DNA from 3 places in the Rossellomorea marisflavi genome. Region 2 is predicted to be linked to each of the others. Evidence: riboswitches for the same ligand, from Rfam matches in the RefSeq annotation. Region 2 holds a riboswitch; each other region holds the start of a gene.

Region 1 (7,614 bases), 1.1 Mb from region 2:
CAAAGTGCTCTGATAGAAGTTGATCAAGAGTGGAGCGCAAGTCGGATGCCGGAGTGACGGCTGTCGGTTGCTCTGCTGCGAAACTTGCTGTCGGTGCTGCCAGTAGGGATAGCCCCAGTACAGGTGCTGCGATTTTTTTCATTAGCTTTGATTTTTTCAATGTATTCCTCTCCTTTTATCCTGGTTTTTTATATTTACACTAAGATAACGAGAGGGTTTTGTATTTGGATCACTTTTTTTAAAAACTTTTTATATTTTCTTATTTAAGTTGTATGAGGGAATTAAAAAAAGGCCTAAAGGCCACTGAAGTGCATCTCTTTCAAAATTTACGAATCGACTTCAGAATAGAAAATTGTATATGAGCGTTCATACTCGTCATCAATAAACCGAACAAATGAATCTACATGAGTGAATTGGTAAATGTTATACGTTATTAAAATGTCCTCTGTTTTACGATTTACTTTCTCAAGAACTTCAATTATTGAATCAATATACGCTCCTTCCATGCTATTTAAAATTTGAGAAGACCCACAAAATGTATTAGTAGCTTCTTCATTCTCTTCCTTAATAGAAGAAAGTCTATGTTTACACTCTTCACCAAATGCATTCTCATCAAAATTAAATTTATATCTTCCTTTTACACTCGGCAAGAAAGTATCACCTCTATCTTTTAAGATTTAATTACATTTATATATTTTGAGAGCTCTTCATCTTTTTCAAACATCTTTATATATGTTTCTTTATAATTTTCAAGGAAGTTTTCCATTTCACTTATCTCTTCCTCAAATAAAGAAATCAATTCTATTATTGGAGTTTTTATTCTTCCATCTAAAGGAGAGAAGTCTTCATCAAATGTAACGCTTCTAGCTTCCCTATCTTTCCCAAGCTTCCCCCAGAACCCATATTGATTATTTGTTTCTATTAAAAAAGCTTGTGGAGAGGCACTCTTCGCATCAATTTTTTTTATTATTTCCGACTGTTCTTTAGTGTATAATTCAGTCATTATATTACTCTCATAATTTTTCAAGTTATTTAGAACTTCTTTTTTTTCTGTAAGACCTAACTCGCAGCGATTTAGAAATTGATAGAGTGTTTCAGGTTCAAGCGTAATTTGTTTATTAGAAACTGGGTCGAGCCTAACATATCGTACCCTAGCTTTACTTTTCTCTTTATCATAAGAACTTAAAACGATCTCCAAAGAATGAAGGTCCATTTGCCCCCATGCGTCTTTGATAGAACTAGTTTGCTTCCAAACTCCCGGGCTAAAAATCACATCTCGAAAAGTTCTAAATGGGCTAAAGATTATTTCTTTCCCTGTTTGTGTATTACTTGCTTCCACGAACAATTTAAATGGTGACTGCCCTAACTCTTCTACACCTTTAATGCCACCGTTTCTTTCATCTATTCCTCCAAGATCATTTAGCCAGCGTTCTATTCTCCCGTTATAACTTATTTCATCATATAAAAGGGGAAGGTTCATTACACCAGGTTCATAAGGATAGCTTCCTACGTCTACAAAATCATCTACACCAGAATCTTCTCCAAACGTTACCACTTTACCAAGATACATCTTTCCGGGAAAGGATTGAGCATATAGTGGTTCACCTTTTTGTCGGTAGTTAACTATTTTGTGAACTTCTTCACCATAATAATCGTAGATGTACTTAGACATTAATTCTTGGGGTATCTTTCTTATATTAGGATACCCTTCACCATTTAAATATTGTTCAAATGAACTATCCGCTTCCGCTAAGTGGTAAGCATTAATAGGTGCACCGTTAAACCCTCTCATGTCTTCAAAATCTTTACTTATCAACATTAATCCCGATGCATTATTAACTCCTAATGAGTATGCATCTGCATAATTTTTAGGAATAACTTCCGGGGTTTCAGATTCGATAACTCTATTAACATTCTCTTTAAATTCTATTGAATCTTCAAGTTGTTCTGTATTAGATCCAGCAGCGATTCCTGCTGCGTCTGTCCAAACATCATTAAAATTTGAGGGTTCAGTTCCTCTAAAAAAGTAGTAGACCTCATTAGTATTTTCATTCGTATCTTGAATGTGGACGGCAGAAACATTTAGACCGGATTCGTTTCCTATTTTAAAGTCTTCTTGCGTATATACTTCAATAGTAACTCCGGTATCTAACTCCCCCGTACCCTCTGTGATAATGTCAGTTACTTTTTCATTAGTTAACCCTCCTTTATTCTCAAGTAGCAACAAATTATTCCTAGTATCTTCATCTAGAAATGCTTGATTACTCATAAATTAACTCCTTAAATTGTTTTTAAAATTTTACACTTTTTGCTATCTTTAAAATAAATTCTTTTTCAGATTTTAGACTTACTTTCTGACACGTAGAATTTTTAGGACAAACCGTTGATGAATGAATTTTAATTGTTTTACCTGTATCAGGATCTTTAATTAAGCTAATTACTAAAGTTGGTCCATACTTCGCAGGATCACGCTTAATTAATTTTGCATTCTCGTCAAAATAGTTATTTACATAACCGATATATATTTCATTCCCATTTGAGTCAGTTAAGGTTACCTTTTCAAACTTCCCTTCAAAACTATAACGTTCAAAAAATGCATCAGGGATGCTATCGTTATTGTTGTATAAAATTTTTATTGAGCGTATCAGGGCTTTTTCATCATTTTCTTTAGATAACATTCTCCAAGATTCAAATTCTTTTCTTTCTTGAAACGTTTCCCTATCGATTACATATTTTTCAGGAAAAAACATAGAATACTCATTTTTCTTCGATGTATATCTAAAAAAACCGTCACTCGTTCTAGATTCCTTATCTAAATGACTTGCTGTGAGCGAATCTTTTAAAGCAGCAGGACGTTCAGACATTTTCATAAGCAACCACCCCCCTAACACAATAATAATTAGAACTGTAAAGCCAATAAATAATAGTTTTTTTCTCATATCTCCACTCCTTTTATGTATGCACTCTTTATAAGCATTGTAGCAGGAGCCTCAAGCTAAAAGTTAGAATTCACTAAAAACTAGTACCTTTTTCATTACATACATTCCACAATAATTCCAATTATAAACATTAATGTATATTTTTTATTCACTGACTTAGAGTCGCTCCGAAATTTGCATTACCTTACTTACAATACACATTTCTCCTCAAAAAAAGACCAGCCTAAGCTGATCTCATTTGTCCTTTATCTTTATTCGAATCCACTCCCTTTTTCCCCACTAATAATATGATTCCTAGAAAGAGGAGCCCGACGCCCAACCACGATAGGGCGTCAAGGGATTCACCAATCAGGAAGACCCCGAGCATGGTGGCGGTGAGGGGTTCGGCGAGGGAGAGCGTCACGGCGGTTGAGGCAGGCACCTTCACCAGTCCACGTGCAAAGAGAAGATAGGCAAGTCCTGTTGCCACGACCCCAAGGTGCAGGGCGACCCCGGCTCCCCTTACCTCCATAAGCCACGATAGATCATAGAGGAAGAGGAAGGGCGTGAGGAAGAATGCACCCAGCATGAACACGACAGCGACCACGGGAAGTGTTTCCCTTCTATTGACAAGGGTTCCGCTGATCATGGTGTACCCGGCAAATGAAGCCCCCGCCCCCAGTGCGAGGAGGATACCGCGCGGGTCGGCAACGACCGACCCTCTATTCGTGAACAGAAGGATGCAGCCTGCGATGGCCATGGCGGTGGAGACCCACCAGGATGCTTGGGGGACCTTCCTTTTTATCCCCCATTCAAGGAGTCCTGCTATGACCGGGGCGCTTCCGATGGCAATGACGGTCCCGATTGCAATCCCTGTTATACTGACTGCCGAGAAAAAGAAAGGCTGGTAAAGTGCCATGCAAAGAGCGGCCGCCACGGTTCCTTTCAAAGGCCACCCTTTCCAATGTATTTTTCCCAAGGATAATAGAAGGAGAAATAAGCCTCCTATGGCCAGACGCACCGCTCCGATGGCAATCGGATGGACGCCTTCCGGTGCCAGTGCCTGTATCGTCCCCGTTGTTCCCCACAGCATGGCGGCCATGAGGATAAAGAGAGCATACTGTATCCGCAATCCAACCCCCTCCTAATCGATTACTGGCTGAATGGGAACCTCATTCCCACACCCGATCGGCAATGGCGAGCACGTGTTGCAGTTTCTTCCATTGTTCTGCTTCCGTCAACAGATTTCCTTCTTCTGTTGAGGCGAATCCACATTGGGGACTGAGACAGAGCTGGTTGATGTCCACATAGCGCGCAGCTTCCTGTATCCGTGCCTCGACGTCTTCCGTCGCCTCGAGCTCTCCATGTTTCGACGTCACAAGACCGAGGACGATCTGGAGATTCGGATTCTTCACATAGCGCAGCGGTTCGAAGCCTCCGGAACGATCATCATCGAACTCCAGGAATAGCCCGTCGAGGTCGAGCCCGCCGAAGATGGTTTCGGCAGCCGCTTCATATCCGCCTTCCGCCACCCATGTCGATTTGAAATTCCCTCTACAAATATGCATGGTCACGACAAGGTCCTCTGGACGATCCTTCACAGCCTCATTGATGGTGCGGGCGAAGGATTCCCTGAGTTCGTCGGGTTCGCGGCCAAATGCCTTGATCTGCTCATGTCCCTGTTCGGAGAAGAATACCGACCATGCCGTATCGTCGAGCTGCAGATAGCGGCAGCCTGCATCGTAGAAAGCACGGATTGCCTTTTTGTAGGCTTCGGCTACATCGTGGTGGAAAGCATCCAGATGATCACCGTATACGTCTGTTTCAATCTTGCCTCTGAAGAAAAGCATATTCGGACTCGGAATCGTCATCTTGGCTGTGTGATCGCCTGCAATTCCATGAAGGAATTCGTAGTCTTTCAGCATCGGATGATCCGTGAAGTCCACTTTCCCCGTCACTTTGATGCCACGTGCCTTGGTCGTCGTGTTATGGAACTTGATGCCCTGGTCCGATTCATATCCTTCGACGCCATCCAGACCTTCAAGGAAGTCGAAGTGCCACCACGCCCTCCTGAATTCACCATCGGTCACGACTTGGAGGCCGATTTCCTTTTGCTTGTCGACGATGCGGATGATTTCTTCATCCTCGATTCGTCGGAGTTCAGCTGCGGATAGCTCTCCATTCCCTCTCCGTTCGCGTGCTTCCTTGATCCTTTCCGACCTCAGCAGGCTCCCCACTTGATCTGCCCGGAACGGGGCCTTTATTGCTTTCTTTCCTTTTGTTTGTACGTGTGTCATCTGAATCCTCTCCCTTTCTTCATATAAAAAGGCCCTTCCCGGTAAAAGGAAGAGCCTTATGATTCTCGTCTCTTCCTCATCTCCGAACGAATCTCGTTCAAGGATTTAGCACCATTCTGTTCAAGTTTGAACAGCGGTTGCCGGGTTTCACAGGGCCAGTCCCTCCACCACTCTTAATAAGGAATATCGCTATTTAATTTTCTCAATATAATAATTATTCAGGATTCAACTCCTGTTGTCAATGGGATGAGGGAAATTAACCGCTCAACTTTTGACGGTTTCGTTCTCCAATGCCGCTCCATTCGTCTCAATCACCTGTTTGTACCAGTCGAAGCTGGCCTTCTTGGATCGGTTGAGGGTGCCATTGCCTTCGTTGTCTTTTTCTACATGGATATAGCCATATCGCTTTTTCATTTCGCCGCTTGACGCGCTGACGATATCAATCGGTCCCCAGCATGTGTAGCCCAGCAGTTGGACTCCGTCCTTGATCGCCTCATTCAGTTCGCGGAGATGTGCTGAGAGATAATCGATTCGATAGGCATCGTTGATTTCCCCATCTGCGCCGGGCTCGTCGATGGCCCCGAGGCCGTTTTCCACGACGAATAATGGTTTTTGATAGCGATCATACAATTGATTGGCCGTAATTCGGATCCCTTTTGGATCGATGGTCCATCCCCATTCCGATGTTTTCAAATGAGGATTTTTGACCGAAGGGAACACATTTCCTGCCGTCATCTTCCCGAGGATTTCGGGATCACGGCTGATCGTGCGGCTGGAGTAATAGCTGAATCCGATGTAATCCACCGTATAAGCCTTAAGAATGTCTTCATCGCCTTCTTCCATCTGGAGATCCCACTCCTGCTCCCGGAAGAAGCGCTTCGCATAGCCCGGATACGCTCCACGGGACTGAACGTCGATGAAGAAGTAGGATTCGCGGTCCCGTTCGATTCCCGCCCAGATATCTTCCGGATTACAGGAGTACGGATACGTGACACCTGCGGCCAGCATGCACCCGATCTGTGCCTCCGGATCGATCTCATGAAGTGCCTTCACGGCAAGGGCACTGGCGACAAGCTGATGATGAGCAGCCTGATAGAGGACCTGATCCCGATTTTCACCTTCTTTGAACACAATTCCTGCCCCAAGGAAAGGCAGATGGAAAAGCATATTGATTTCATTGAACGTCATCCAATATTTCACGGTCCCTTTAAAACGATTGAAAAGAGTACGGGCATACGTTTCGTAGAATCCGACGAGCTCACGGCCTTTCCAGCTTCCGAACGTTTCAATCAGATGGACGGGCACATCGAAATGGGCGATGGTTACAACGGGTTCGATTCCGTTCGATTTGAGCTCTGCGAAGAGGTTTTCATAGAACGTCAATCCTTCTTCATTCGGCTCAGCGTCGTTCCCGTTCGGGAAGATCCTTGCCCATGATACAGACACCCGAAGGCATTTAAAGCCCATCTCGGCAAACAGCTTGATATCTTCTTTGTAGTGATGATAAAAATCGATGGCCTCATGTGACGGGTAGTAAAGATCATCTTGAAGTTCCAGGTGTGGTATATTCCCTTTCATATAGGAGAATCTCTCTTCACCGCGTGGAAGGAGGTCGACGTTGGTCAACCCCTTCCCGCCTTCGCGGTATCCTCCTTCTGCCTGGTTTGCTGCAATGGCCCCTCCCCAAAGGAAGGATGCCGGAAATGTAGTCGTAGTCATGATACTCGCTCCTTTTCTTTCATATAAGATAGCAGGCGTGATCCTGCTTTGATGTCCCCCGGTTCTTCTGAAAGGACGTCCATGAAGTCATTCGTATTGGTCACGACGATCGGCGTGGACAGGTCATACCCGGCTTCCTGGATCGCCTTCACATCGAATTCCACAAGGAGCTGCCCCGCTTCGACGCGGTCCCCCTGGGCGATATGCGCGGTGAAATGTTCACCATTCAGCTGGACGGTGTTGAGACCGACATGGACGAGGATCTCTGCTCCATCGTCTCCTACAATCCCGACAGCGTGCTTCGATGGGAACAAGGTGCCAATCACACCCGTGATCGGAGAGTACAACTTGCCTTCTGTCGGAAGGATGGCGACTCCTTTTCCAAGGGCTTCTGTAGAGAAGGCGGCATCTTTGACGTCAGACAGAGGCATCACGATGCCTGTCAGCGGGCTGACAGCGCCGATAGTGGAAGATGGCGTGACGTGTTGATCAGCAGAAACTTCCTGGTCCGTCCCTTCTTCCACGGGATCTTTAAAGCCGACAATATACGTAAGGGCAATGGACAAGATAAAGGATACAGAGATCCCGATGATCAAGCCGATGAAGCCTTCGCCATAGAAGATCGGGAGGGTCAATAATCCCGGAGGGCCCGTAGCGATGGCGGCGCTTTGGGAATAGCC
Region 2 (7,614 bases):
GGCTGTGTCTTCTTCCTGGTAGAGCTCGACGATTTTCTTGAGTGTTTTGTTGTCCTTGTCTTCTGTGCGTGCAGCGATGATGTTGATGTAAGGCGTGGCCGTGTCATCTTCGTGGAAGATGGAATCCTTCACGGGATTGAATCCGGCGTCTACGGCGATGCCGTTGTTGATGATGGAGGCAGCGACATCAGGCAGGACGCGCGGCGTTTGACCGGCTACGACCGGGACGATTTCGATGTTCTTCGGATTCTTTTTGATTTTATCCAGTGAGCCGTTTCCATCGAAGCCTTCAGGAAGTTCGATGAGACCAGCTTCCTGAAGGAGGAGGAAGGCTCTTCCCATGTTGGTTGCTTCGTTCGGGACGGCAATCTTGGCACCATCCGGGATGTCATCTACTGACTTATATTTCTCAGAGTAAAGGCCGAGCGGAGCGATGACCGTGGTACCCACCGGTGTGAGATCGAGGTCATGCTCTTTCTTGAATTCGTTGAAATAAGAGATTGTTTGGAATGCGTTGGCATCAAGCTCGCCTTCTTCAAGGGCCAGGTTCGGCTGGACATAATCGGAGAAGCGGACGATCTCGATGTCGATGCCTTCTTTCTTTGCTTTCTTCGCGACGAAGTCCCAGATGCGGTTGTCGGAACCGCTGACGCCGATCTTGACCTTCGTTTCGTCTTTGCTGGCGCTTGAGCTGCAGCCTGCAGCGAATCCGCCAATTAATAGAATGAGTGATAGAATGATCCATTTTTTCATGTTGTTTTCTCCTCGCTATCTTCTTCTGATTTTTTTCGATACGAAGTTACCGGATGATTGCAGTCCCTGTACGAGGACGATGAGTATGGCGACGGTGATGACCATGACCCAGGTGTCAAAGCGCTGATAGCCATACGTGATGGCAAGATCTCCGAGTCCGCCTCCGCCGATGGCGCCTGCCATGGCCGATGCCCCGACGAGTCCGACGGTGGCGATGGTGAGGCTGAGGACGAGGGAGCTGAGTGCTTCCGGGACAAGGAAGCGGAAGATGATCTGGGTGGATGTCGCCCCCATGGATTCCGCTGCCTCGATGACGCCTTTGTCGACTTCAAGGAGGGAGTTCTCAATCAATCTCGCAATATACGGTCCTGCATAGAAGACCAGTGGCACAACGGCCGCGGCCGTCCCGATCGATGTTCCCACGATCAGGCGGGTGAGGGGCACGATTGCTACCATCAGGATGATGAACGGGACGGAACGGAAGATGTTCACGACACCGTTCAGGATGGTGAATATAAAGGCATTCTCCCATAGATGACCTTTCCTCGTGATGACGAGGAGCACCCCGAGGGGCAGTCCGATCACGGTGGAAAAGAGGAGGGAGAAGCCTGTCATGACTAATGTTTCAATGAGTGCGTCGATGATCTGCTGTGAATCAACTAGCATGTGGTGCAACCTCCTTCACGGTGACGTTTTCTCCATTCATGACAAGCAGTGCACGGTTGATCTCGCTCTCGGAGCCGATGAGCTCGACGATGAGATGACCGAATGGTGTGCCCTGCAACTCCGTGATGTTCCCGAACAGCACGTTCACATCGAGGTCGAAGCGCTTCGCCACCTGTGACAGAAGGGGCTGACCTGATGAGGCGCCGACGAAGCGGATCTTGTAGATTCGTCCCGGTGCGTTATCTTTCTGCACAAGCTCGAGGACCGATTCCGGGATGGAGTCGTTCAGCACCGAGCTCACGAAGTTCGCCGCCGTCTCGGTCTGAGGGGAGGAGAAGACGTCGAATACGGATCCGGACTCGATGATCTTCCCGCCTTCGATAACCGCCACCCGGTCGCAGACTTCCCGGATCACCGACATCTCATGGGTGATCATGAGGATCGTGATGTTGTACTCACGGTTGATCTTTTTCAGCAGCTTCAGGATCGACCCCGTCGTCTGCGGATCGAGGGCCGATGTCGCCTCGTCACATAGAAGGATCGATGGCTGGGTGGCAAGGGCGCGGGCGATGCCGACGCGCTGCTTCTGACCGCCTGATAATTGATCCGGGTACTGGTTTGCTTTATCTTCAAGGCCGACGAAGCTCAGGAGCTCCGTCACCCGCTTCTGGATTTCGGCTTTGGATTGTTTGGCGAGGATCAGGGGCATCGCCACATTGGCGAAGACCGTCTTGGAGTTCAGGAGGTTGAAGTGCTGGAACACCATCCCGATCTTCCGTTTCACCCCGCGCACATCTTTCGGTGAAAGGGCCATGAGATCCTGGCCGTCTACGATCACCTTCCCCGAGCTCAATCGCTCCAACAGGTTCACGGTGCGGATCAGCGTGCTTTTCCCGGCGCCGCTGAACCCGATCACCCCGCAGATTTCCCCCTGCTCAACCCGCAGGTCGATGCCGTCGAGGGCCCGGACTTCCTTTCCGCCGCTGTTATATACTTTCGTGGCGCTTTTGAATTCAATCATGTTCGTCATGCCTCCTGGTGGTTAAAAATAAAAACCCTCTTCCCGAGGTCTCGAGAAGAGGGCATGGATTCACACGGAATCAATGGGTCCCTTCTCATCTCCCAGGCGCGTTGCCTGCTGGAATTGGCACAGTACTTTGTGGAAAGTCTGCTGCCGAAGCGTCATCGGGCCAGTCCCTCAGCTTCTCTGGATAAGAAATTATTCAATTAGGGTAAACAAAAGGCCCCTTCCTGAGACAGGAAGAGGCCGGAGATCCATAAGGAAAGAAAGATCCGTACTCTTCTCATCTCTCAGGCATCCGCCTGTTGGAGTTGGCACAGTGCTCAAGTGAGCCCGCTGCCGAGGTATCAAAGGGCCAAATCCCTCCACCTCTCGTGATAAGAAGTTGTATTTGTTTAACGTGAGCCCTATTCTACGCCGGACTTTTTCCTGCGTCAACACCCTCTGACAGAAATGAGACAGGCTGGAAGAAGTGGAAATGGGGTGAAAATAGGTCTATGGATTCAAAAGAAAGAAAATGAAAGCCTTTTATTTGGATGAGGATAATCGGAAAACGCTTCTATTTAACTAATTATTTATTTTTTTTACATTCATCCAATTCGGATAGTGCAATGAAGCGGAGGTGGCTCGACTCCTGCGGGAATGGCGGGCAGGTGAGACCCAGCAGGCGCAGCCGATGCGGCTCACCGCACGCCCCGCGGAAAGCGAGCCACCGCAGCGAAATGGAACGGTCCTGTTCCAATCGAAGAAAATCTTGGAACATTTCATTGACATCCATCCCCCATCCCAGTAAAGTATTAATTGAAAATGATTCTCATTATCAAGAATTGGAAGGGGAACCACATGAAAAAAGCATCGTTCTTTACCATATTGATGGTCTGCATGCTCTTGGCTGCGTGCAGCAGCGGAGAAACAAAAACGGATTCGTCCAAGGAGGAATCATCGACATTTACATATGAATCAGAGCAGGGACCGGTGGAGGTGCCGAAAGAGCCGAAGCGAATCGTCGCCCTCACCAATGGTCCGAATGTGATTTCCCTCGAAGGGAAGCTCGTCGGGATCGATGAGTGGACCGAGATGAACCCGCTCTTCACCGACAAGCTGAAGGATGTGGAAGTGGTGGGGGACGATCAGCTCGAGAAGATCATCGAGCTCGATCCGGATCTGATCATTGCCGGAAGTCAAACGAAGAACCTCGATAAGATGAAGGAGATTGCGCCGACCGTCGCTTTCACATGGGGGAAACTGAATTACATCGATCAGCAGATCGAGATCGGCAAGCTGTTGAACAAGGAGAAGGAAGCGAAGGAATGGGCGGATGACTTCCAGGAGCGTGCCGCGACGATCGGGGATGAGATCCGCAAGAAGATCGGCGACGACGCCACGGTATCCGTCATTGAAACCGGTCAAAAGGAGCTCTATGTCTTCGGGAACAATTATGCCCGTGGTTCTGAGATCTTGTATCAGGCCATGAAGCTCAACATGCCGGATGCTGTGAAGGATAACGCCTTGGAAACGGGTATTCACGTCATCTCACCGGAAGCGGTAGGCGACTTCACCGGTGACTATCTCGTCCTGAGCAAAAATCCTGATGTAGACAACTCGTTTATGGACACGGATACGTGGAAGAACATCCCGGCTGTGAAGAACGGTCACGTCATCGAGATCAATAGCAAGGAATCGACCTACAGTGATCCCGTGACCCTTGAGCATCTGCTGGAAACGTTTGGAAGTGGTTTTTTAGGAGAGTAAAAGAGGAGGCAGAGGTCATTCCGTGACCCCTGCCGATTCTGGACGGATAAAATGAACGATGAAAGCGCCAAGACCAAGAGCCAGCTGAACCACACTGGCAATCAAGAGCTGTACCGACGCTAAGTACCATTCTCCCACGGATAGGGTGGCACCGATCGTCGCAATGAAAAGCAGGGCGCCCATGAAGAGGGTCGAGAAGAAAATCTGCCGATCATACCGCATGAATCCTCTGATTGCTACGACCGCATTGCCCAGTCCGAAAACGGTCATGCCCACGATCGCCATAGCCATCCAGCTGTCAAAAGGCAGATCTCCTGCCCACTCTGGTGGGAAGGCAGCAAAGATCCCTTTACCTGATATCATGGAACCACCGAGATAAAAAGCACCCAGGCTCAGGGCTGTATTGTAAACATTGATTATGGTTTTCTTCAACATAAAGCATTCTCCTTTGTGAGAGACTCGCCAACGAAGGGAGTCTCTTTTTTTATACTAAGGCATGGATGAAACCGTCCATTCAATCAGGCCGGTCAGGAGGAGCAGGAAGACCATGAAAGAACTAGAGACGATGACCGCCATCTGTTTTGTTTTGAAATAAAGGCCGAATCCTCCCGCGATCAAGAGGAGCCAGGCAACCATCCCGGCAATTGAAAACAGGGCAGGGGAGTTGGCAATCCATAGGATCGTAATGATCAGGTGGAGTGCCACGAACACCCAAGTGAAAAGCTTCATGTTGGTCACGTCTCCTTTTACATACTGGTAATGCCGTTGACGAGGATCACGAACATCAAAGTGATGCCAGACAATGCGCCCACGGGGAAGGCGAAGCTCTTGTTATGCCGCAATTCATAAAGACTCGTTGCCAGTCCTGCTGCGCATAGCACTCCCCATATAGGATTAAAGATGGCCTCGGCCACTTCGTCGGAAAACCATTCATACCCGCTTGATAGCCAGAAAATCCAGTGAAGGATCAGGAGGCCCAATACGAGAAAAGACAGCTTCCGAGGTGCTCGGGTGTTCGTCTTCCTCACCATGAGCGCTGTCATGATGGAACCGAATGCAATCAATACAATGAACAACAAAAAAATAACCATAAATCCGATGATGCCCACTTCCATTCCAATAAATTTGTAAATGTAGAAACTTGGTAAATGATTTCTATGAGATGATTGTATCGAATTATTTATTGTAAAACAATAAAAAGTGTTTCTTTTTCAATAATAATTTGTTGTTAGGTCTTATCGTCTTGAATCCGGTCGGCGGTGATCATACTTTCTAACAGGGCTACACCGAGCAGGAACTCGTGAAGAGAACCCACTTCCCATGTTCGCCCATTTCGTTGAAAAGAGGAAAAAGGACGCGACAAGGGGACTCTTCTCCTACAGAAAGATTGCAATCGATAATGAGAATTGTTATCATTTAGAAGAGAGATAAGCAGATAAGGAGATACGAACATGACAAACATAGCGAAAACGATACGCGAACGCCGCTCCATAAAAGCCGGCTACATTGATAAAGAAGTGACACAGGAAACGGTGCTGGACCTGTTGAAGGACGCCGTCTGGGCACCTAACCACGGACTCCGTGAGCCGTGGCGATTCATCTTCGTACCGGCGGATGAGAAGGAAGGATTCGTAGAGGATCTTGTGAAAACCTTCCCGCCCGATATGAGGGACAACCGCCGCAACTACTTCAGCCAGCCTGCGGCGATCCTCGTCGTCGTCATGACCGAAGACCCCCGTCAGAAGCAGTGGGATGAGAACTTCGGAGCCATCGGCGCCATGATCCAGAACTTCCAGCTCCTCGCCTGGGAACAGCAGCTTGGGGTTGTATGGAAAACGAATCCACATATTTATGATCCGAAGGTCCATGAATTGCTTGGTGTCGAGAAAGGAGAACGGATTGCCGGGTTCTTGCATCTCGGGTACTTTGATGAGGTACCGCCAGCACGGAACAGGACGCCGATTGAAGACAAGTTTTCCGTTTACGGGAAATGATGTAGAAGAAGGGCTCACCGGGGTCCTTCTTTTTTTCTGGGGTGAATAAGACAATCCGCATCCGGCATATCCATTGAAAAAAACAGGTGTGTGATTATCGGAATGAAAGCTCAACATCAAGTGATCTTTTACGCCATCCATGGGTCGAGTATCAAGAGATTCCTTCTCCTGGACTGTTTGGCGGGGACGGGTTTTTATTATATGGGTAAAGTGATGTCATCAAGTGCGTACGTTGGGGTGGCAGCTAGTGTCATTTGTACCGAGGGCATCAAACGAATGCTTCCAAAAAGATAAAAGGGCCAACAATTTGAGAGAATCTCAGATTGTTGGCCTTTTTGTTGATAAGACAGTTCGTTTTCTTGAATAGGCTAGCTGAATGCCGCTAACCGGATGAAATGGGTCCGATAGACGAGATGTTGCTGCACGGTTCTTCATTCTTTGCTACAACTGGATCGGTTGAGTATTCTTGAAAGGGTAGGGTAGAGTGAAAAAGAAGAGAATGTAGAAAGGATGCTTACCATGAATATCATTCAATTGTCTCCGCATGTCTATAAATGCGTTTTTTCCATCAATGTCTCCGTGGAGATCCCGGTCAATGTATGGCTGGTGAAAGATGGGGAGGATGTGTACATCATCGATACAGGCGTCGAATCGCATGTGGACGAACAAATCAAAGCAGCCGAATCACTCGGCACGCCTAAGGCGATCCTCCTGACCCACGGGCACAGCGATCACATCAAAGGGGCTGGAGAGTGGCTGAAGGCATACGATCTTCCTATCTATGCCCATGAGGTGGAACTGCCCTTCATCAACGGGGAAAAGCCCTATCCCAATAAGCAGGCACCTGAACAGAATGCAGTAGCCGGCATCGTGAAGGCGCTGACGGACGAAATCCTTGCCACTCTTCCCGTCAGTGCCTATCTGACACCCGGTCATGCTCCAGGACATGTGGTCTACTACCATGAAGAGGATAAGGTGCTCATGACAGGGGATCTCTTTATCACCAGCAGGGAAGACCTGCATCCCCCGATCCGCAAATTCAGTGTCGACATGAACGAAAACATCGACAGCGGCGCCATCGTTGACGACCTCAAGCCCGCATTGATCAGCTCGTCCCACGGTGAGGAGCTCGAGTATCATGGAGAGTTGTATAAGAAATATGTGCTTCGCTATAGGGATTAACGACAGAAAACCTTCTTCCGAGTGATTGGGAGGAGGTTTTTTCATTTTTATAAGATCGCATATTATGCGAATGGATATCAAATTCAGGGTGAATGTCGTGTCGATTGAAAGTAAGGTCTAGTTACAGTCCTTTTTTAACTAGTAAAACCCAATAAATGTTTATTCAGGTATAAAATATGGTAAAGAACAAAGATGATATTGGGAGAAAAGTACTGTCCATGCATTCGAAGTTGAGTTGAATTTCCT
Region 3 (7,614 bases), 1.6 Mb from region 2:
CAGTCGTTTGATCTCCTTTTTCACCTTCTGCCAGGGTTACGCGCTCAGGGTTGTAGAGATACCCTACACGGATATTCCCTCCAGGAACCCCTCCGTCCTGCTTGTCCTGTGGAGCGATTTCCGTCCACTCATAAGCAGGGCCGCCAAACTTAACAGAAGCATCGCTCAGTGCTTTATAGTTTCCATCAGCTTTCACTGTACCGTCATCTTTCGTTCCGCTGTCATCGAGTACTTCCACAAGACCGATGATGTCAGGAGAACCAAGATTTTCGACCATGGATTTCGCCAGTTTGTCACGTTTTGTGGCATCTGACGCGTCAAAGTTTTCGATATTGTACGAAGCAATCGTCAACTTCTCATCATCTTTTTCAATCGTCGTTGTTTCAAGAGTGAACTCACGCTCGTTCAGAGCAGGGAGCTCATCATCATTCACAAGGATCTTGAAGTTGCTGAAGCTGTAGCTTACAACACCCGTCACAGTACCTTCGAACTGATCCCCTGTCTTCGCTACGAAATTGCGGTCTTGAAGCTGGATGAACATTCTTTCAGGATTCTGATTGTCCGCTGTCAGGAGCGGAGCACCTTCTTTGGTATAGTTCTTCCCTTCCACCTGTTCGGTGATGACCGGAAGTTCACCGTACTTCTGAGGTCCTGTAACCGTTGGGTCTTCAAGGGAAATGCGCATGCCTTCAATGCTTTCATAGAAATCGATGGCATCCACATCAGGGTTGAATTCTTCCAGACCGTCACTGTCTATGACATCTGTCGGAGGGAAGATATCCTTGCCGATCACTAGAGCTTCAGGAAGCTCGTTACCAGAAGATTGGACAACGACATTCCCGTTTTGGGAATTGATTTCTGTCGTGGTAAGGTCGGTTTGAAGCTTTTCCGCATAGCCATCAAGGACCCATTCTTTCACCTGTCCGTCAACCTTCACGGCATCTCCTGTACGGACTCCGTGGGACGGTTTATAGACCAAGATCCCTTCAGATGTCTTCTCGTTATCATCAGGCTGATCATCTTGCATGTAGAAATTGCTTCCATCCACGACGTGAGTGACGATTCCTTCTACCTCTTTGACGTTCTTGAGGTTGTAAGGGGACGTATGACTTTCACCTTGGATGTCATGGATACGAAGTCCTTCGATCCCTTCGAACGGATCGGGTTCTCCCGGCTCCGCACCATCAACGGTGATGGCCGTCGGGTTTTTCAGCCCGGGTACGTTGAAATAGGCTGTAAGCTGACCCGTCACGACGATTTTTTCGCCGATCATATCCGGGTTGGTCTGCAGACCGAACTGCGCGCGGAATGAGCTTGGAAGCTGTACCGGCAAAATCTTCGCTGGATCCGTCTCATTTGCCGAATCGGCTATGGCAATATTGAAATCATTACTGAAAGGAGCTTTCGTATTATAATTGGAACCAGATATCGTGTGACCCACGATGTATCCAGTGACCGTTCCGTTGCCTGTGTTGTTATCGATGGCTTCCTGTACCGTCATGGTGCCGGCTGCACCAGCTGCGGCAGGAAGCATGGCAATCAACATGACAAAAACGGTCATCAAAGCGAATAATGGCTTTTTCATGGTTTTCACTATTTCTTTCCTCCTCCGAATTCAACAATCGGAAATGAGCTGATATCGTCATTATGTGCCCATTTCAATAAACCTACCCTCGAATAACCCTGTACCTCCAAAAATGTAAGCGCTTTCTTTCATCTACATTCCTTTTGCCGATGAACCCGATTCTCTCTCTGCATATAGGTCCGGCAACCCACCACCGATCCTTTCCTCCCGCATGGTTTGAGCGGAACATACCAAGTTTCCCATTTAATATATCATTTTTCTGTCGAAGATTAAGGAATAATGAAAAGATTAACAAAAATGAGACGATTGGTTTATAAATCCTTCATATTCAATTGTGTTTTTTTAGTGAAATAGTCTTACATTTGGTAAGACTTCTTTACAAATTTGGTATTCCGTAAGTAGAAATACAAGCTTCTGAACGTTTCACTCTCGTCGTCCTTAGGTAGAAGTGTTTATTTCAGATCATGAATAAGTATTGGTTCATTCCCTCCCAGGATGTGATGAGATTTAGTTTCCTCCCTCCTCTAGTAAAAGAAGTCTCCCAAACTGAAATCACAACCAGATAAAATTATTTTTGTTGTTTTTTCCACTTCAACAATGTAATATATATCTTACATAAAGCAATATATATATTACATTTGAGGTGAAGCAATGAAAACAAAGGTCAAGGAGGCCAGAATGGAGAAAGGAATGACACAGGCAGAGCTTGCCAGGCGGGTTAATGCGACACGACAGACAATCGGCCTGATTGAAAAGGGATCGTACAATCCAAGCCTTCAGCTCTGTCTCGCCATATGCAAAGCCGTAGGAAAGACACTGGACGAATTATTTTGGGAGGATGATGAACAATGAGTTGGTTGACAATGTTTTTACCAGAGGATGAATACAAACAAAAGAGATTGTTATCATTTTTAGCAGAAGCGGCCGTCATCGCTTTTCTAACGACATTGATCGGGGCAGCATTGACTCGCTTGACAAGCATACGTGCGCTTGCATCAGAAAAATCATTCCTGATCATAGCAGCCGTCCTGATCCTCTATCCTCTCCTCCGCTACATCCTTTCAGGCATAGAGTACGCGGACATCTTCACATCACAGCAATACAAAAAACAGATGAAGCACATCACCTTCCGCTCCATCATATTCTTCATCCTGTTCAACCTGATCTATGCCACCGCTACCGAGCACCATGGATGGTCCACCATCATCGAAACCGCGGGCCTCGCCCTCATCTTCATGACCCTGCTCTTCTTGATCGACATAAGCTCACTCACCGTCTCCTACAAGAAAAACAAAAACCTTGAAACAGACTGAAAGCCAGCAAACAGGACGTGCAGCCGTACATCCTGTTTTTTTCTATCTATTGAAATAGAACTATATAAAGACACGCACCACTCCAACAACTATCCTACCCCAAAAAAGAAAGGGGGGAAATGGATATACACCATTCAGAAAACTACATGCTCATCACCCGCACAGAGTGCCTTGCAGCGGAGGGGGGCTGACTCCTGCGGAAAAGGAGGAGCGGGGAGACCCCGCAGGCACGAGGAGGCTCAACGCCCTCCCCGCGGAAAGCAGCCCACCGTAGCGAAAAGGCACGGACCCTTCCAACCACCATCCCTTTCCATAAAAAGAGGGGAACGGAACGGATACCTTCCAATCAAAAACCCCTACATGCTCATCTCCTGCACAGAGTGCCTTGCAGCGGAGGGGGGCTGACTCCTGCGGAAAAGGAGGAGCGGGGAGACCCCACAGGCACGAGGAGGCTCAACGCCCTCCCCGCGGAAAGCAGCCCACCGCAGCGGAAAGGCACGGACCCTTAGCCATTAGGGTTCCATCCAAAAACAAAAAAAGAGCATGACCTAAAAGGCCACACTCCCAAAACTCATTCCATCCAATCCGGTTTCCCGAACCCTTTAAACTCATCATCAATCACTTTCTCAAACTCATCCGACTCCACAACCGCCTTGATATCCTTAGACACCTGTGTATCCTTATCATCCGTATTCACAACCACCCGGTTGCGGTACTCATCCGGCATATTCTCAAGCTGAAGCGCATCAAGCAGATCCATATCCGCCGCAAGAGCAAAGTTCCCAGGCACAGCCGCCAAATCGACACTATCCACCGTACGTGGAAGCTGAGCAGCTTCAATCGCCTTGAACTTCAAATTCTTCGCATTCGTCTCGATATCCTTCTCCGAAACCGTCAGCGGATTGCTGTCCGACTTCAACGTGATCAGCTTCGCATCGGCAAGGATCTGGAACGCACGTGCCGCATTCGTAGGATCGTTCGGAATTGTGATTTGGCTTCCTTCCTTGATGCTGTCGATGGAATCAAACTTATCAGAATAAATGCCCATCGGAGCCGTAGGAACGGAAATCAGCTCGGAAAGCTCGATCTTGTTTTCTTTCGCAAAGTTTTCCATGTAGATCTTATGCTGGAACAGGTTGGCATCAAGATCACCCTGTGCCAATGCATTATTCGGCTGGATGTAATCATTGAATTCCTTGACCGTCACTTTATAGCCTTTTTCTTCAAGACCCGGCTTGATGGCTTTTGTCACCATATCGCTGTAAGGTCCGGTTGTGGCTCCGATAGTGATGTCTTTTTCATCTTTTTTGTCGCTGCTGTTGCCGCACGCCGCCATGAGGCTGACTGCGATGGCAAGGCCGAGTAGTAATGTCCATTTTTTCATTGTGTTTCCTCCATTATCTATCGTTTGTCTACTGCTTTGGCGAAAATGTCGCCGGCATATTGGATGACTTGTACAAGACAGATCAAGACGACCACCGTCGTGAACATGACCGTGTTGTCATATCGGTAATATCCGAACCGGATGGCAAGGTCACCGACCCCTCCCCCGCCGATTGTACCCGCCATGGCGGAGTATGCGATAAGGGAAATCGCCGTGATGGTGACGCCCTGGATGACAGCTGGTTTGGCTTCCGGAAGAAGCACATCCTTGATGATCATCCACGGGCTCGCCCCGACGGATACAGATGCTTCAATGACGCCCTTGTCGATTTCCTTCAGTGCGGTTTCGACGATCCTGGCGAAGAACGGAATTCCAGCGACGGATAGGGAGACTGAAGCAGCCGTCGGTCCGATCACATCCCCTGTGAGGATCTTCGTCAGAGGAAGGAGCGCCACCAGAAGGATGATGAACGGGACCGACCGGACCATATTCACAATGAATCCAACGATGGATTTCACGAAGCGGTTTTCGAGGAACAGCCCCTTATCCGTTGTGAAAAGAAGCACTCCGAGGGGAAGTCCGATGATAACGGCAATCAACAGGGATATCCCCACCATATACAATGTTTCTAAAAATGCCTGATTCAGATCCGGCAAGATGTCAATGATGGCTTCAGGCAGCATCTTCAAGCACCTCCAGACTTTGCGTACGCTGGGTAATGAATTCGATGGCGGCATCGATTTCGGCGCGTTCTCCGATCAATTCCATGATGAAGATCCCGAGTGGCACTTCCTGGATGTATTCGATCTTCCCGTGAAGGATGTTCCCTTTCACGTGGTACCGCTGGAAGACATCGGATACGACGCTTTCTTCTGCAATGGAGCCTTTGAATTGGATCTTGATCAAGGTCCCTTTCCTTGCTTTCGCCAAGTGATCTGGCAGGTCGAACTGAAGGATCGTCTCGATGAACTGCCTGGTCAGTGGCTCCTTCGGATTCGAGAAGAGGTCATATACGGGACCTTCTTCAATGATCCGGCCATCCTGCATCACGGCCATCCGGTCGCAAATCTCCTTGACGACTTCCATCTCATGGGTGATGAGGACGATGGTCAGTCCGAGCTCTTCGTTCAGCTTCTTCAATAATTTCAAGATCGACCTTGTGGTATTCGGGTCGAGGGCGGACGTTGCTTCGTCGCACAGGAGGACAGATGGATTGTTCGCAAGGGCCCGGGCAATCCCGACGCGCTGCTTTTGACCTCCGCTCAGCTGAGCGGGATAGGCATCTGCCTTATCCGATAGACCGACCATGGCGAGAAGCTCTTCCACACGCGGCCGGATCTCAGCCTTTGGCACCTTGGCCGCTTTCAGGGCAAATGCCAGATTGCCGTAGACCGTCTTTGCCTTGATCAGGTGGAAATGCTGGAAGATCATGCTCGTCTTCTGCCTTGCCGATCTGAGCTCGCGCGGAGACAGCTTCGTAAAGTCCAATCCGTCGATGATGACCTCACCTGAAGTAGGTCTCTCCAACAGATTCAAGCAGCGGATGAGGGAGCTTTTCCCAGCTCCGCTATACCCGACGATTCCAAAGATTTCTCCCTTTTCAATCTTGACGGAAACGTCATTGACGCCGATCACAGTTTGCTTTTTCGTTTTATACTCTTTCACAAGATGGTTGATCTCGATCATTGCGCTTCACCTCTTTTTTCCAATAAAAAATGCCTCTTTCAGCTGAAAGAAGCATCGCATATCGATCATCGACTTATCTCTCAGAATGAAAACCATCCTGCAGGAATTAGCACCGTTCCATATGGAGGTTGCCGGACGTCATAGGGCCTGATCCCTCGGTCGCTCTTGATAATTTGAATACTATATAATTTTAGAAGATTTCATCTATATGAGATAATAATGGGTATTTGGTTGGGTGTCAACTACCATTCATACCTATAGAAACCATGTAAGCGTTACCTTTACTTTAAGATTAGGCTTGAATTATTTTTGGTCCTTTCGAAATGTTTGCTCATTTTCGCCAATGATTGGTCCCTCTTCATGCTGCCAACACTTTGACGAAGCCTGCCATTTTCCATATGATAGGCTTACATCATCATTGATCCGGAGGTCACTATGAACATCCTATTAGTTGAAGACGATAAGACGATTGCAGCAGGACTCGAATACTCCCTGCAGAACGAGCAATTCGGCACATTTGTTTGCCATAATGTGGCTGCCGCTGAGGACATGATCAACACCCGCTGGACAGAGATTGATCTGTTCCTCTTTGATTTGTCCCTACCCGACGGGAGCGGCTATGACCTGTGCTCCCTCGTAAAGAAAAAGACCGATAAACCGGTGATCTTCCTGACGGCAATGGACGAAGAAGTCAATGTGGTCATGGGTCTTGATATGGGAGCAGATGATTACATCACAAAGCCATTCCGTGTCAGGGAACTCATGTCACGGATCAAGTCGGTCCTACGCCGCTACGATAAGCAGACGCCTGCCCATTTCACACTCGGCGACATCAAGATCCTTCCGGCTGAAGGCAAAGTATATAAGGGCGGCGAAGAAATCCAGCTGACGGCCCTCGAGTACCGGCTCCTTCTGATTTTTGCCCAGCACAAGGATCAGGTGCTCACGCGTACACAGCTCCTTGAGAAGATCTGGGATGTGGCTGGTGATTTCGTCAACGATAACACCCTCACCGTCTACATCAAACGGTTGCGTGAAAAACTGGAAGACGACCCGCAGAACCCCGGCATCATCAAGACGATCCGTGGAATGGGCTATAAGGCAGGAGACCGCTGATGCTGAGGAATAAAGAAATACGGGTGTTCCTTGTAACGATCGTGATCATCGCCGTCATCGGAACAATTTGCGCATCTTACATAAGTCTGCAAGCGTCTGTGGTCACAGCCGTCACCTCCCTCCTACTCATCACAAGCTTCATGCTTTACACAGCCTGGCGCTACAGGGAAATCGGGAAGCTTTCCGACTACCTTCGAAAGATATCAAATGGAGACTACTCCCTCGACGTTCGGGACAACCATGAGGGAGAGCTCAGCATCCTGAAGTCCGATATGTACAAGGTGACACTCCGACTATCGGAAAACAGCTCACGGCTCCAGGAAGACAAGCTCAAACTGACCGATGCCATCTCGGATATTTCCCATCAGCTTAAAACACCCCTCACCTCCATGATGGTCATGTCCGACCTGTTGAGGGATCCGGGCTTGGATGAAGGAAAACGCCGGGAATTCACACGCCGTATCCAGGTCCAGCTTGAACGGATCGAATGGCTCGTCTCCTCCCTATTGAAACTCTCAAAGATCGATGCG

What was found. A riboswitch is a leader RNA that binds a small molecule or an ion and turns the genes downstream of it on or off. The one in region 2 is predicted to bind S-adenosylmethionine.
Region 1: linked by a shared signal. The riboswitch ahead of K6T23_RS21295 (5-methyltetrahydropteroyltriglutamate--homocysteine S-methyltransferase) and the one ahead of K6T23_RS05210 (methionine ABC transporter ATP-binding protein) in region 2 are both predicted to bind S-adenosylmethionine.
Region 3: linked by a shared signal. The riboswitch ahead of K6T23_RS18960 (methionine ABC transporter ATP-binding protein) and the one ahead of K6T23_RS05210 (methionine ABC transporter ATP-binding protein) in region 2 are both predicted to bind S-adenosylmethionine.

Annotation. Positions count from the first base shown of each region.
Region 1 is NZ_CP081870.1:4,129,502-4,137,115, forward strand. Features, by position in the region: gene K6T23_RS21270 (hypothetical protein) at 1-142, opposite strand, end outside; gene K6T23_RS21275 (hypothetical protein) at 327-650, opposite strand; gene K6T23_RS21280 (DUF6792 domain-containing protein) at 671-2,269, opposite strand; gene K6T23_RS21285 (hypothetical protein) at 2,292-2,939, opposite strand; gene K6T23_RS21290 (EamA family transporter) at 3,163-4,050, opposite strand; gene K6T23_RS21295 (5-methyltetrahydropteroyltriglutamate--homocysteine S-methyltransferase) at 4,091-5,215, opposite strand; SAM riboswitch class I at 5,289-5,398, opposite strand; gene K6T23_RS21300 (6-phospho-beta-glucosidase) at 5,480-6,934, opposite strand; gene K6T23_RS21305 (beta-glucoside-specific PTS transporter subunit IIABC) at 6,931-7,614, opposite strand, start outside.
Region 2 is NZ_CP081870.1:966,890-974,503, forward strand. Features, by position in the region: gene K6T23_RS05200 (MetQ/NlpA family ABC transporter substrate-binding protein) at 1-753, opposite strand, end outside; gene K6T23_RS05205 (methionine ABC transporter permease) at 769-1,419, opposite strand; gene K6T23_RS05210 (methionine ABC transporter ATP-binding protein) at 1,409-2,440, opposite strand; SAM riboswitch class I at 2,532-2,637, opposite strand; SAM riboswitch class I at 2,721-2,824, opposite strand; gene K6T23_RS05215 (hypothetical protein) at 3,063-3,233, shown strand; gene K6T23_RS05220 (ABC transporter substrate-binding protein) at 3,284-4,192, shown strand; gene K6T23_RS05225 (hypothetical protein) at 4,208-4,627, opposite strand; gene K6T23_RS05230 (hypothetical protein) at 4,682-4,921, opposite strand; gene K6T23_RS05235 (hypothetical protein) at 4,939-5,268, opposite strand; gene K6T23_RS05240 (nitroreductase family protein) at 5,644-6,186, shown strand; gene K6T23_RS05245 (MBL fold metallo-hydrolase) at 6,706-7,368, shown strand.
Region 3 is NZ_CP081870.1:3,630,756-3,638,369, forward strand. Features, by position in the region: gene K6T23_RS18935 (5'-nucleotidase C-terminal domain-containing protein) at 1-1,585, opposite strand, end outside; gene K6T23_RS18940 (helix-turn-helix transcriptional regulator) at 2,237-2,437, shown strand; gene K6T23_RS18945 (hypothetical protein) at 2,434-2,898, shown strand; gene K6T23_RS18950 (MetQ/NlpA family ABC transporter substrate-binding protein) at 3,470-4,282, opposite strand; gene K6T23_RS18955 (methionine ABC transporter permease) at 4,300-4,965, opposite strand; gene K6T23_RS18960 (methionine ABC transporter ATP-binding protein) at 4,955-5,968, opposite strand; SAM riboswitch class I at 6,039-6,143, opposite strand; gene K6T23_RS18965 (response regulator transcription factor) at 6,404-7,084, shown strand; gene K6T23_RS18970 (sensor histidine kinase) at 7,084-7,614, shown strand, end outside.